3 regions of the Alteromonas sp. BZK5 genome follow, and region 3 is predicted to be linked to each of the others. Evidence: predicted binding sites of a transcription regulator. Region 3 holds the regulator's gene; each other region holds the start of a gene.
The links. Region 3 encodes sigma-54, which starts transcription at its own class of promoters, with help from an activator protein. Its sites were predicted from a motif close to GTTGGCACGNNNNTNGNNT; they were not measured.
Positions count from the first base shown of each region.

Region 1: BIZ39_RS07180 (flagellar assembly protein T N-terminal domain-containing protein) is a predicted target of sigma-54. The motif match lies at 1,950-1,968, and genes of this name have one in related genera.
Region 2: BIZ39_RS12330 (DUF2884 family protein) is a predicted target of sigma-54. The motif match lies at 2,143-2,161, and genes of this name have one in related genera.

Region 1 covers NZ_JACSOE010000017.1:56,982-60,741, forward strand. The annotation lists gene BIZ39_RS22220 (hypothetical protein) at 1-12, opposite strand, end outside; tRNA gene BIZ39_RS07175 (tRNA-Arg) at 145-219, opposite strand; gene BIZ39_RS07180 (flagellar assembly protein T N-terminal domain-containing protein) at 704-1,885, opposite strand; gene BIZ39_RS07185 (LPP20 family lipoprotein) at 2,172-2,657, shown strand; gene flgN (flagellar export chaperone FlgN) at 2,804-3,235, opposite strand; gene flgM (flagellar biosynthesis anti-sigma factor FlgM) at 3,275-3,604, opposite strand; gene flgA (flagellar basal body P-ring formation chaperone FlgA) at 3,707-3,760, opposite strand, start outside.
Region 2 covers NZ_JACSOE010000039.1:2,574-6,333, forward strand. The annotation lists gene BIZ39_RS12315 (acyltransferase) at 1-324, shown strand, start outside; gene BIZ39_RS12320 (mechanosensitive ion channel family protein) at 328-1,665, shown strand; gene BIZ39_RS12325 (hypothetical protein) at 1,741-1,932, opposite strand; gene BIZ39_RS12330 (DUF2884 family protein) at 2,279-3,109, shown strand; gene BIZ39_RS12335 (NAD-dependent epimerase/dehydratase family protein) at 3,277-3,760, shown strand, end outside.
Region 3 covers NZ_JACSOE010000043.1:1,936-5,695, forward strand. The annotation lists gene lptA (lipopolysaccharide transport periplasmic protein LptA) at 1-233, shown strand, start outside; gene lptB (LPS export ABC transporter ATP-binding protein) at 236-961, shown strand; gene BIZ39_RS13025 (RNA polymerase factor sigma-54) at 1,035-2,516, shown strand; gene hpf (ribosome hibernation promoting factor) at 2,547-2,834, shown strand; gene ptsN (PTS IIA-like nitrogen regulatory protein PtsN) at 2,848-3,291, shown strand; gene rapZ (RNase adapter RapZ) at 3,376-3,760, shown strand, end outside.

The DNA of each region.
Region 1 (3,760 bases), on a different contig from region 3:
ATCGAAAGTCATAATGCTCTCCTGTTTTGAAGAGTATTACTTAAATTGGCTAAATTACAACCAAAGTATAATGAATTCTTCAATATTACAGGCGACGGTGTGTATAAGCATCTTTACTAAAAAGCAGAACCGTTGCGCAATTAATGGCGTCCCCAGCTGGAATCGAACCAACATCTAAGCCTTAGGAGGGCCTTGTTTTATCCATTAAACTATGGGGACCTAATGCGTAGGGAGTTTTATTATACGTAGTTCGGGAAAATACGAAACCCTTTGTCAACAAGGTGCAGCGCTATGAGAAGAATGTCTCTGTCATTGACGTGAAAGTAATGAGCCCGTGGCCTGGTTTTCTAATGCATATAAAAAGCCCTCGTAGATACGAGGGCTTTGGCTATGGTCAGCGTATTTTTAAATATTAAAGTGTACCGCTAGTCTCGTAAATCTAAAGAGCAGTGTATGGGGATTGTTCAATTTGATAATTTTATATGCCGCTGTTGGATAAAACAGCATGTTTTGTTGAACAAAATCCCTATGATAGTTTGGATTCTAACAAAAACGAATTGAAGTAAAAGATTATAGTTACACTTTATTCAATGCTTGAAGTAATTGATGTTCGATACATTTCCAAAAGCAATTATTTCACTTAGATGACGAAAGTACTATATAAACTGGGAACTCTAAACTGTTTAAGGCAGATCGAGAAAGACTATTTTTTTACTACAAAATCGTGTTCTTGAATGTTTGCGATAATTCCTGCACCTTCGTTTACTACTAGAGACGAATTACCGTAGGCACTACTCACTACAAATTTGCCAGGATATAGCGAGTACTGTAAGTATTTACGGCCACGGTTATCGACAATCTCTTTAGCTTGATAAAGGTAAAGTTCATCTTTTTCAGAAATGCCATTGTCTCTGCCTAAAGATACAGAAATTTTATCGCCGGCAACATTAATCACTCTACCTGTCATCGGCTGGCATGCAGTGGCTTCTTTTATGTCTTCAATCGCTTCTGCTATTGTCGCGTTGACAGTTTGCCCATAAAGCGACTGCCAAAACTTCGTCGAAAATTCATCTACATCTTCGAATCTGTCGAATGTCCATTCTCCTTGATTCTGATAAGACTTAGTCAACAACAGGCCTCCATTAATGCCGTCATAGACTTGAATGGTCATAGCAAAGGAGCGTCGAGAAGTACCCTCACGCCACGGTGTAAAAACCGAAGCCTCTTCCCGTGTCACGCTTAAATCATCTATCATGCCCACCAGCACAAATTGAGTATTACTTTGCGCTGAAAGCGTGCGTACATTTTGGTCAGTATATCGACTGTCAAATTTTGCAGTATGTGGCGCGATATAGATAATATCTAGGTTTTCAGTTTTATTTCGCATGGCCTGCGCTAACTGCTGGGTGAATGAAGCATCGAAATTGGGAATATTACCCTGTGTTAGTTGCGCTCTGTTACGTACCCTGAAATGTGTGGTAGCGAAATGTTTTTGGTCATTTTGTGCGGCACACACTTTTCCTCTTGGAAAAATGTCAGCGCGAATACTTACCGTAATCACATCGCCGCTATAAACTTCATCAACCAGTTCCAGTTGTTCAACTTCGCCGGCAGAGCGAATGGTCATCTCTTCATTTTTAAGAAGACCATTTGTAAGCTTGGCGACACTATGAACTGATGCGCCTGCAAAAAGCATGGCTTGCTTAAGTGCCTCTTGGGTAGCCGCATGTCTGGCAGTTTCCTTATCACCATTTCGCACCACAGCCTGTCCTGTAGCCTCGTACCACACGGCATTTGCTTGCCCAACGAAAAATGCAAACAGGCAAGTTACCGCCACGACAGCATTTAAAATAGTTACCAGCGTTGTTTTGCTAATATGTCGCACCGCACACCTCTGGAGGTTTTTGTCTAACTGCGCTATGCAAAGCGCCCGGTTTATAAGGCTAAGCATGCGAAAAGAGTGCCAGTTGATGTGGTTTCGTCGCCATTAAATCAATCGGGCGCATATCTTGCACATATCTTGCAAAAGGTTTGTAAAAAGCGTCAGTTTAAATATGTCAAAATCTGCTACCGCGAGTATGGCAGTATCTCGTAGTTACAAGGCTGCCACCGACGAGAGTAGCGTAACTACACATTTGATTTTATTAATAATGTAATTTGGAAATGAAACTATGCGCTTGAAAAAAATACATAAATCAAAATCGCTGCTGCTGTCTTGCTTTCTTGGTTTAGCAATAAGCACTGGTGGATGCGGCATTATTGATAAACACGTTGAGTGGGAAACAATAGAACCAGAAAGCTATCCCGTGCTCAAGGCGGTAGGCTATGCGCCGATTTCTTCTCAGCATGGCGAAAGCGACAGCATGAAGCTTATAATGGCGATGAAAGCGTCAAAATTAGATGCATACCGAGAGCTCACTGAACAAGTCTATGGTCAAAAAATTGAAGGCAATCAGTCTCTGTCTCACTTGGTTATAGATAGCGAAACATTGCGAGCATCTGTAGAGGGGGTCATTAGAGGCGCTGAAGTCGTAAAAGCCTATCCGGTAGGTGAAGATACATACGTCACCGAACTCGCTTTAGATATGCAGCGGGTTTACGATATATATCTGTCGACCGCAAAACCGCGCCGAGTAAAGGATGTTAAGTATTATTAAACGTTAGCGAAAGGGGTGTTTGCGCAAGTGGCTGTATCGTGAAGTCTTAAAACATGCGTAAATTCACAGAGATATAATTTACTTTTACCGGTTAAGGCTTAACGGTTAAAGCTCGCTGAGTGGGGTTTACTGAAATCGCAAAAAAATTAGGCGCTCACTCCCGACCCTAAAGTCCCGCCTTTCGGCTTTCCTTTTTTGTCATAGGTGAGCGATTCTTTGGCACGAACTTCCATCATCAAGTTACGTAAGTGTGTGAGGCGTAGCTGTCCTTGCTCTACGGCTTTTTGATTGACTTGTGTGCGGTATTTGCAATCGTCCAGAAGTTTCTTTGCATTTTCCATTAATGCTTCATCTTCTTCTGACATTGAGCCTTGATCGCTAATTGTGCGCTCAATGCTTCCATCGAGAGCCTGAATAGACGTTAACAGTGCTGTCTTTTCGTCTAATAAGTTCATTAATGATTCTGCGTCTCGCGAACTGATAAGTTGCAATTCTTTTTCAAGCAATACGGCAAGTGAAGACAGTTGTTCCACTTGCTTTATTAGTGCTTGTGTCAATTGGCTTGCTTGTTCAGTCACGTTAGCTCTCTTCTGGTTAGTTACGAGTTTTGTCGCTCACTATTTAGCGCCAAAAATCTCACCTTCTAGTTTTGCAATCTTGTTGGCAAGCACTTCAGGATTAACTTTATACTCGCCGCTTTGAATCGCTCGCTTAAGGCGATCGACTTTATCTTGGTTCACAGGCGCTTCCGAACCTTTCTTCTGAACCTGGTTGAGCTGCTGAGCAGATTGCGTCAACGATACAGAATCCTGGCGCGGAACTGATGCGGTTTGCGCAGCCTGTGTTGATGCCTGCTGTGGAGATTGCTGCGTTTGGTTTTGCTGCGCAACCTTTCCATTATCAACGGGTGTTTTCGGTAACCCATTGTTTATATTGTTAATTGCCATAATTAGTCCTCACTACTTTTTCGCCTCTATAAAGTTTATCGGCTTTTTGGCTAATTTCTTTAGCTAAATTGTGAACAAAAAAGTAGATATTCGCTGCCTCGTTTATAAGTGTATCACGACTTCTTCAGGGCTTGCGACTCTTGCTATCACCGCCTT
Region 2 (3,760 bases), on a different contig from region 3:
CATCTGTCAAAGCAAAGTCCCTATGAAAACCTCCTGCCCCCCAAAGCCGGCGGCGTTTCCTTTACGCTCTCAGCTATGGGCGAATTATTTACCAACGTGTTAGATATCTCGCTGCTTTACCCGGAAAATAAGCGTCATCCTATGATGGCAATGCTTAGCGGTCAGATGACAAAAATCGTGATCGATGTGAACGTTACGCCGGTACCTGAATTACAACAGCATTCAGAACGCACTGAGTCTGAGTTTCGTCTTTATTTCCAAAACTGGTTGAACGGTCTATGGGAAAATAAAGACAACCGTATAAAGAAAATGTTGGAGTCGTAATTAATGGAAGTCAGTGCTTCAGTACGCGATAACTTTATTTACATAGTTAATGATATTTTCCCGAATCTTACTACTGAAGATCCGCTGTATAACGTCATCGCACTAAGTAGTATTTTAGTGGTGTCGGCGGTAATCTATATTATCGCAAGGCTATTGGTGCGCCCCCAGATAGCCAGTTGGGTATACAAATCCAATAACCTCTGGGACAACGCCTTGCAGCAGCACGGATTTTTCCGTCGCTTAATGCACCTGTTTCCTGCCCTGTTTATTTACTTAACCACACCGGTACTTATTAGCGATGAAGCCGTGATGCACGGTATGGTGATAAAGAGCGCTCAGCTATACATGCTATATAGCGGCCTTCTTGCCTTATATGCCATGTTGAGCACAGTGGAAGACGTTTATAACGCCTCAGCGCTTGCTAAACGCGCACCTATCACTGGCTTTATTCAAGTTACCAAATTGGCATTTGCTATTGTCACCATACTATTAAGTATTTCATTAATTGTAGACAGAAGCCCGCTACTTATTGTGTCTGGCTTAACCGCCATTGCCGCTGTTTTACTATTGATATTCAGAGACACCATTCTGGGCTTTGTTGCCGGCATTCAAATAGCCGCTAACCGCATGTTTAATACGGGCGACTGGATTGCCATGCCTAAGTATGAAGTAGATGGTGAGATACTCGAGATAGGTCTTACCAACGTCAAAGTACAAAACTGGGATAAAACCATTTCTACGCTGCCGACTTACAGCCTTACTACAGAAGCAGTTAAGAACTGGCGCGGTATGCAAGAGTCTGGCGGACGCAGAATTAAGCGCGCCATTTATATTGATGTGCACTCTATTAAGCTCTGTGACAACGATATGCTAGAGCGCTTTTCGAAAATTCGCTATATCAACGAATATATCGATAAGAAGAAAAATGAGCTCCGCGCTTATCACCGAGATTACTCCATTGATGAGTCGGATCTGCTAAACAGCCGTCGCCTTACCAACATCGGCACTTTTAGAGCTTATTTAGAGGCATACTTGCGCAAGCACCCGGATATAAACCAAGAACTGACCCTAATGGTTAGGCAGCTACCGCCTAATGAGCTTGGTTTACCTTTAGAAATTTACTGCTTCAGTGCACAAAAGGAATGGGTGAGGTACGAAAAAGTACAGGCGGATATTTTCGACCACGTTATGGCTATGCTGGATTTGTTCGATTTACGCGCTTATCAACGTGATGGACATTTGTCGCTGCTTGCCCATCGCGAACAAAGCGCTTATAGAAATAGTCCCGAAAGCGACAATGCGCCTGAGGATGCTCAGGAGAAGAGCGAAACTAATCGATAAGGCAGTGATGAATAAAGACTTGTTCAAGACGAAAAAAAACCGGCTGAGATAGCCGGTTTTTTTAATGCTTATCGCTTAAGCCAATGCGTAGGCCATCAGTAAGCAAAGTACTAAACCAGTAACGCCAAAAAAACCGTACTCGATTTTTTCCTGCATACCTTCAGCACCTGCTTTAGCAGTCATAAAGCCCATAACGATGCTGCTTAGCCCTAGCGTAAAGGCAATTAGCGCAACACCAAACATAATTGCATTAATCCAATCAGCCATTGTGATAACCCCTTAAAAATATTGGCGGTATTATGCACCAATAAATAAGATTTAACCATGCTTGGATTGGCTTAAATGTACCGCTATCGGTATTAATTGATCTTAGTCAAAACTACTAATTAGTTGGTAATCTCACTAAATAGTGTATTTAGCAGAGCATAAAGAAATCATCAAATATCACTAACCATTTGAAAGATATAGACTTTAAATATTGGCAAGGCCATTGCTCTACCTTAGGTATAACAGCGAGTATCGTTAGCGTCTATTTGACAGTGACACTACAACGCATTGCAGTTTGCTTCGAGCACTTTCGTTAACGCGTCACACGTAAATTAAGGAATGAACAATGTCTAAGAAACTATTACTTTCAGTTGCCCTTACCAGTACTTTAATGAGCGGCCACGCATTGGCGCATGACAGCAGCTTTCAAAACAACAGTTGTGACATGGAGCTTGATGGTCATATTCAATATTACCAAGGTGATCTAACGGTACAGATGGACAATGGCTCAGTGATGACGATTGACTCCCATCACAATATGACCATTAACGGCGAACCAGTATCGCTTGACAGCGAACAACAGCGCTGGGTAAGTGAATATTACAACAACATTGATATCGCCATCCCTATGACCTTGAATATCGCCAGTGAAGGGCTGCAAATTGCCAACGTGGCAGTAACTGAAGTCTTTACTGAACTGTTAGGCGGCGATCAAATGGGTGACGATTTTCGTGAACTGTTCGACTCACTTGAAACCAAACTAAACACTTCATTCTATGATGACGCAGGGAATATTCGCGTTGATTCAACTAAATTCGATGAGCCAGGTTGGTTTGACGAAAGCTGGGAGCAAGAATTCGAAGCGCAAATTGAGTCTTTAATCAGTGAGTCTATGGGTAGAATACTTATTGCCGTAGGAACACAAATGTTGTGGGAAGGCGGTGATATGTCTGAGTTTGAGCAAAAGATGGAGCGCTGGGGTGAAGATTTAGAATATCGCTTAGAAAGCCAAGCGGCTGCGCTGGAAGAAAAAGGCGATGCATTGTGTAAGGTACTGAAGAAAGCGGATTATGCCGAAGGCAAGATGCAGGCATCCATATCGGGGCTAGATGACTTGAACCTGCTAGATATTGATCAAGACAACCACCATGACCACAACGACGAAATGAAAATGTAGTTGGAACATTTAGCGAACTAAACGCGCAAAGCGAAACGACTTGCAACTCTAACCACTCACCTTTGAAAAACCGACTGTAACCCAGTCGGTTTTTCATTTTTACAGTTAACGACAACCGCCCTCCAATTAATGTACTCTTAAGCCCTAAACAAAGGGGTATTTAATCGATGACTCAAAATGTAGTAATTAGTGGCTACGGCTGGTTAGCCAGCTATGTGGGCAACGCACTTTCAGGCAAGGTCAATATTGTTGGCACCACTCGAAGCCAACAGAAACGTCTCGCGTTAAAAGACCAAGGTATCACCGCAATTGAATATGCCCTGGGCGAAGATACATCAGCGCTTTGTAACCACTTGCCAAACGCTACCTTGTTGCTAAATATTCCCCCTGGCAGGAGAAACACAGATCTCTCGTCATACACCAACAATATGCTGCAGTTGATAGACGCAGCCATCAGCGTAAAGGTGGCGCATATCGTGTTTATCAGCACCACGTCGGTTTACGGCGATGCAACAAATGAGGTAGTGTCCGAAGTCAGCACTACACAGCCGCAAACAGCCTCGGCCAAAGCCCACGTGACTATTGAAGACTATTTATTGTCTAAACGAGGTCAGGTTGATATCAGTATTGTTCGCCTAGCCGGTTTAGTAG
Region 3 (3,760 bases):
GCTATGAAGTGGTGAACCGAACGATTTCTCTTGCCGGAAACGCAGAGTTGAAACAAGACACCAGTAAAGTACAGGGTGACAACATCACGTTCGATATGATTACCGAGCAATTGCTAGCGACTGGCGGCGCAGGTAAGGATGGTGAGGGTCGAGTGACCACAGTATTCACACCTGAGACCATTCGCAAAACTTCGTCTAAGAAAGACAAAAAAGACAACGAGGGCAATGAATAGCAATGGCAACTTTGAGCGCTAAAAATCTTGCTAAGGCTTACAAGTCACGACAGGTTGTTCGAGATGTAAGTCTGTCTGTCTCAACGGGTCAAATTGTTGGTCTTCTTGGCCCAAATGGCGCTGGTAAGACCACCACATTCTACATGATTGTTGGTTTAGTGAATCTGGATAAAGGCAAGATTGAAATCGACAACAATGAGCTAACTCATCAGCCCATGCACGAGCGCGCACGCCGCGGAATTGGCTACCTACCGCAGGAAGCCTCTATTTTCAGAAAGCTCACAGTGCATGAAAATATCATGGCCATTTTGCAAACCCGTAAAGATTTAAATTCACAACAGCAAGAAGAAGAAGCAGATGCGCTACTTGATGAATTTAATATTAACCATATACGTAATAGTACGGGGATGAGTTTGTCAGGGGGCGAACGCCGTCGCGTTGAGATTGCCCGCGCTCTGGCAGCAAAACCGCAATTTATTTTGTTAGACGAACCATTTGCTGGTGTTGATCCAATATCAGTTAATGATATAAAGAAGATAATACAACATCTTCGCGATAGGGGTATTGGAATCCTTATCACGGACCATAACGTACGAGAGACATTGGATGTTTGTGAAAAGGCGTACATTGTGAGTCATGGCGAGCTTATTGCGCAAGGAACGGCGGAACAGGTTTTAAGTAATCAAAAAGTAAGGGATGTATACCTAGGCGAACAATTCAGGCTATAGTTAATGTAACCGAATTGTCATTTTTCAGTTTCGCTCTGGTATATTCAATTTAGAGCATTTAAATAAGACGTAGATGAAACCATCTTTACAGCTAAAATTTAGCCAACAACTTACCATGACACCACAGCTTCAGCAGGCCATTAAACTGCTGCAGCTTTCTACACTTGATCTTCAACAAGAGATCCAAGAAGCGCTCGATTCTAATCCGCTATTAGAAGTTGAAGAAGGTAACGACGAGCCGCAACTAGAAAAGAACAATATCGACAACGATGACAGCGGCTCTGAGGCCACTGCTTCTGCATCTAGTGACACACTAGAAGCCGGCGATGCACTTGAGAAAAACGATCTTCCCGATGAGCTGCCAATCGACAGCACATGGGACGAATACTACTCTGCTTCATCTTCGCCAGCTCCAGGTCCATCCAATGACGACGAGCAAATCTTCCAAGGTGAGACTACTGAAGATATTCAAGAGCACCTTCTTTGGCAAATGCGCCTTACCCATTTCTCGGATACCGATCGCGCAATCGCTACAGCAATCATCGACTCTATTGACGAGTCAGGTTATTTAACCGTTACCCTTGATGATATTTTAGAAGCGGTTAACGATGATGATATGGAAGAGCCGATTGAAATGGACGAAATAGAATGTGTGCTAAAGCGCATTCAGATGTTCGACCCTATTGGTTCTGGCTCACGCTCTCCACAAGAATGTTTGATGGTGCAATTGCGTCAATTTTCAGAAGACACACCGTGGCTTGCTGAAGCGAAGCAACTGATTGAAGAGTACTCTGACTTACTGAGCAGCAAAGACTATCGTACGCTTATGCGTAAAAGCCGATTGAAAGAAGATCAGCTACGCGAGGCAATGCGTTTACTGCAAACCTTGAATCCTCGCCCAGGTAGTGCTTTAGTTACTAAAGAGCCTGAGTACGTTATTCCTGATGTCTCAGTAACCAAGAAAAATGGCCGTTGGGTGGTTGAGCTGAACCCCGACAGTCTGCCTAAGTTAAGCGTAAATCAACAATACGCTGCAATGAGTCGCCGTGCCAAGAATAGTAGCGATTCACAGTTCATCCGCTCACACATGCAAGAGGCTAAGTGGTTCATAAAGAGCCTTGAATCTCGTAACGAAACCTTAATGAAGGTTGCAAACTGCATTGTGCAGCAGCAAATGGGCTTTTTTGAGCACGGCCCGGAAATGATGAAACCAATGGTGCTAAATGATGTCGCAGAAATGGTAGATATGCACGAATCCACTATTTCGCGAGTGACAACGCAAAAGTACATGCATACGCCACGTGGAATCTTCGAATTGAAGTATTTCTTCTCAAGCCACGTTGCAACAGAGTCTGGTGGTGAATGTTCATCTACAGCGATTCGTGCATTGATCAAGAAATTAGTGGCCGCAGAAAAGCCTAGCAAGCCGCTAAGTGATAGCAAGATTGCTTCATTGTTGGCCGAACAAGGCATTAAAGTTGCCCGGCGAACAATAGCAAAGTACCGGGAATCGTTGTCGATCCCGCCGTCGAACCAACGCAAAAGCCTTATTTAATCGGGCTTAATAATATAAGGAAGACGAAATATGCAAATCAACCTTACTGGTCATCATGTCGAAATCACCGACTCTTTGCGTAATTATGTCGATACGAAGTTCAGCAAACTTGAACGTCACTTTGATCACATTTCTAATGTGCATGTCATCCTGAACGTTGAAAAATTAAATCAAAAAGCCGAAGCGACCGTTCATTTAAGTGGCGCTGAAGTATTCGCATCCTCAGAAAATACCGACATGTATGCGGCGATTGACAGCATGGTTGATAAACTCGACCGGCAGGTAATCAAGCATAAGGAAAAACTGAAAAAACATTAGTAGTTAATTAAGCATGGATATACAAGCCATCGTAAGTCTGGACCGCACCGAGTGTGCGGTTCAGTGTAATAGTAAAAAGCGAATTCTTGAGATCATCGCTGATATCGCTGCCAAGCAAAACGAGAACATTGATCAGGCAACGGTACTCAACAGTTTGATGGCTCGAGAGCGTATGGGTAGTACAGGCATAGGCAATGGTATCGCCCTGCCCCACGGACGCCTGCCGGGCCTTGAGAAAGTGATTGCCATTGTTGTAACCAGCACGCCAGCAATCGACTTTGACGCCCTTGACGAGAAACCCGTAGACATCTTTTTTGCTCTACTCGTTCCTGAGGAACAGACCGAAGGACACCTTCAAACGCTGGCCACCGTGGCTGGTAAACTAAGCGACAAAGAAACGATTAAAGCAATACGTCGCGCAACGACAAGCGACGATATTCTATCTGCATTAAGTTAAACATTAAGCGCCTATTAACCGTTTAGTAGGCGCCTAATTCAACAACGCGTATGTGATAAAACCAGAGTATTAGGGAGAAAGTAGGTGAAGCTGATAATAATCAGTGGTCGTTCGGGGTCTGGTAAGTCTGTCGCACTTCGCGCATTGGAAGATTTAGGTTATTACTGTGTTGATAATATCCCGGTAAACTTACTTCCCACCTTAACCCATACAGTTGTTGACGAGTACGATCAGGTTGCGGTAAGTATCGATGTGAGAAACTTACCTAAAAATCCTGACGATTTGGTAGAAATTCTAGACTACCTGCCTTCTTCGTGGTCGATGACCATTGTTTACATTGACGCGAGCGATGATGTACTGGTTAAGCGTTTTAGCGAAACACGTCGTCTTCACCCTCTCGCCAAGCTTAATAAATCGCTTTCAGAAGCCATTAAAGCCGAGTCTGCCCTACTTGCTCCTATTGCTGAGC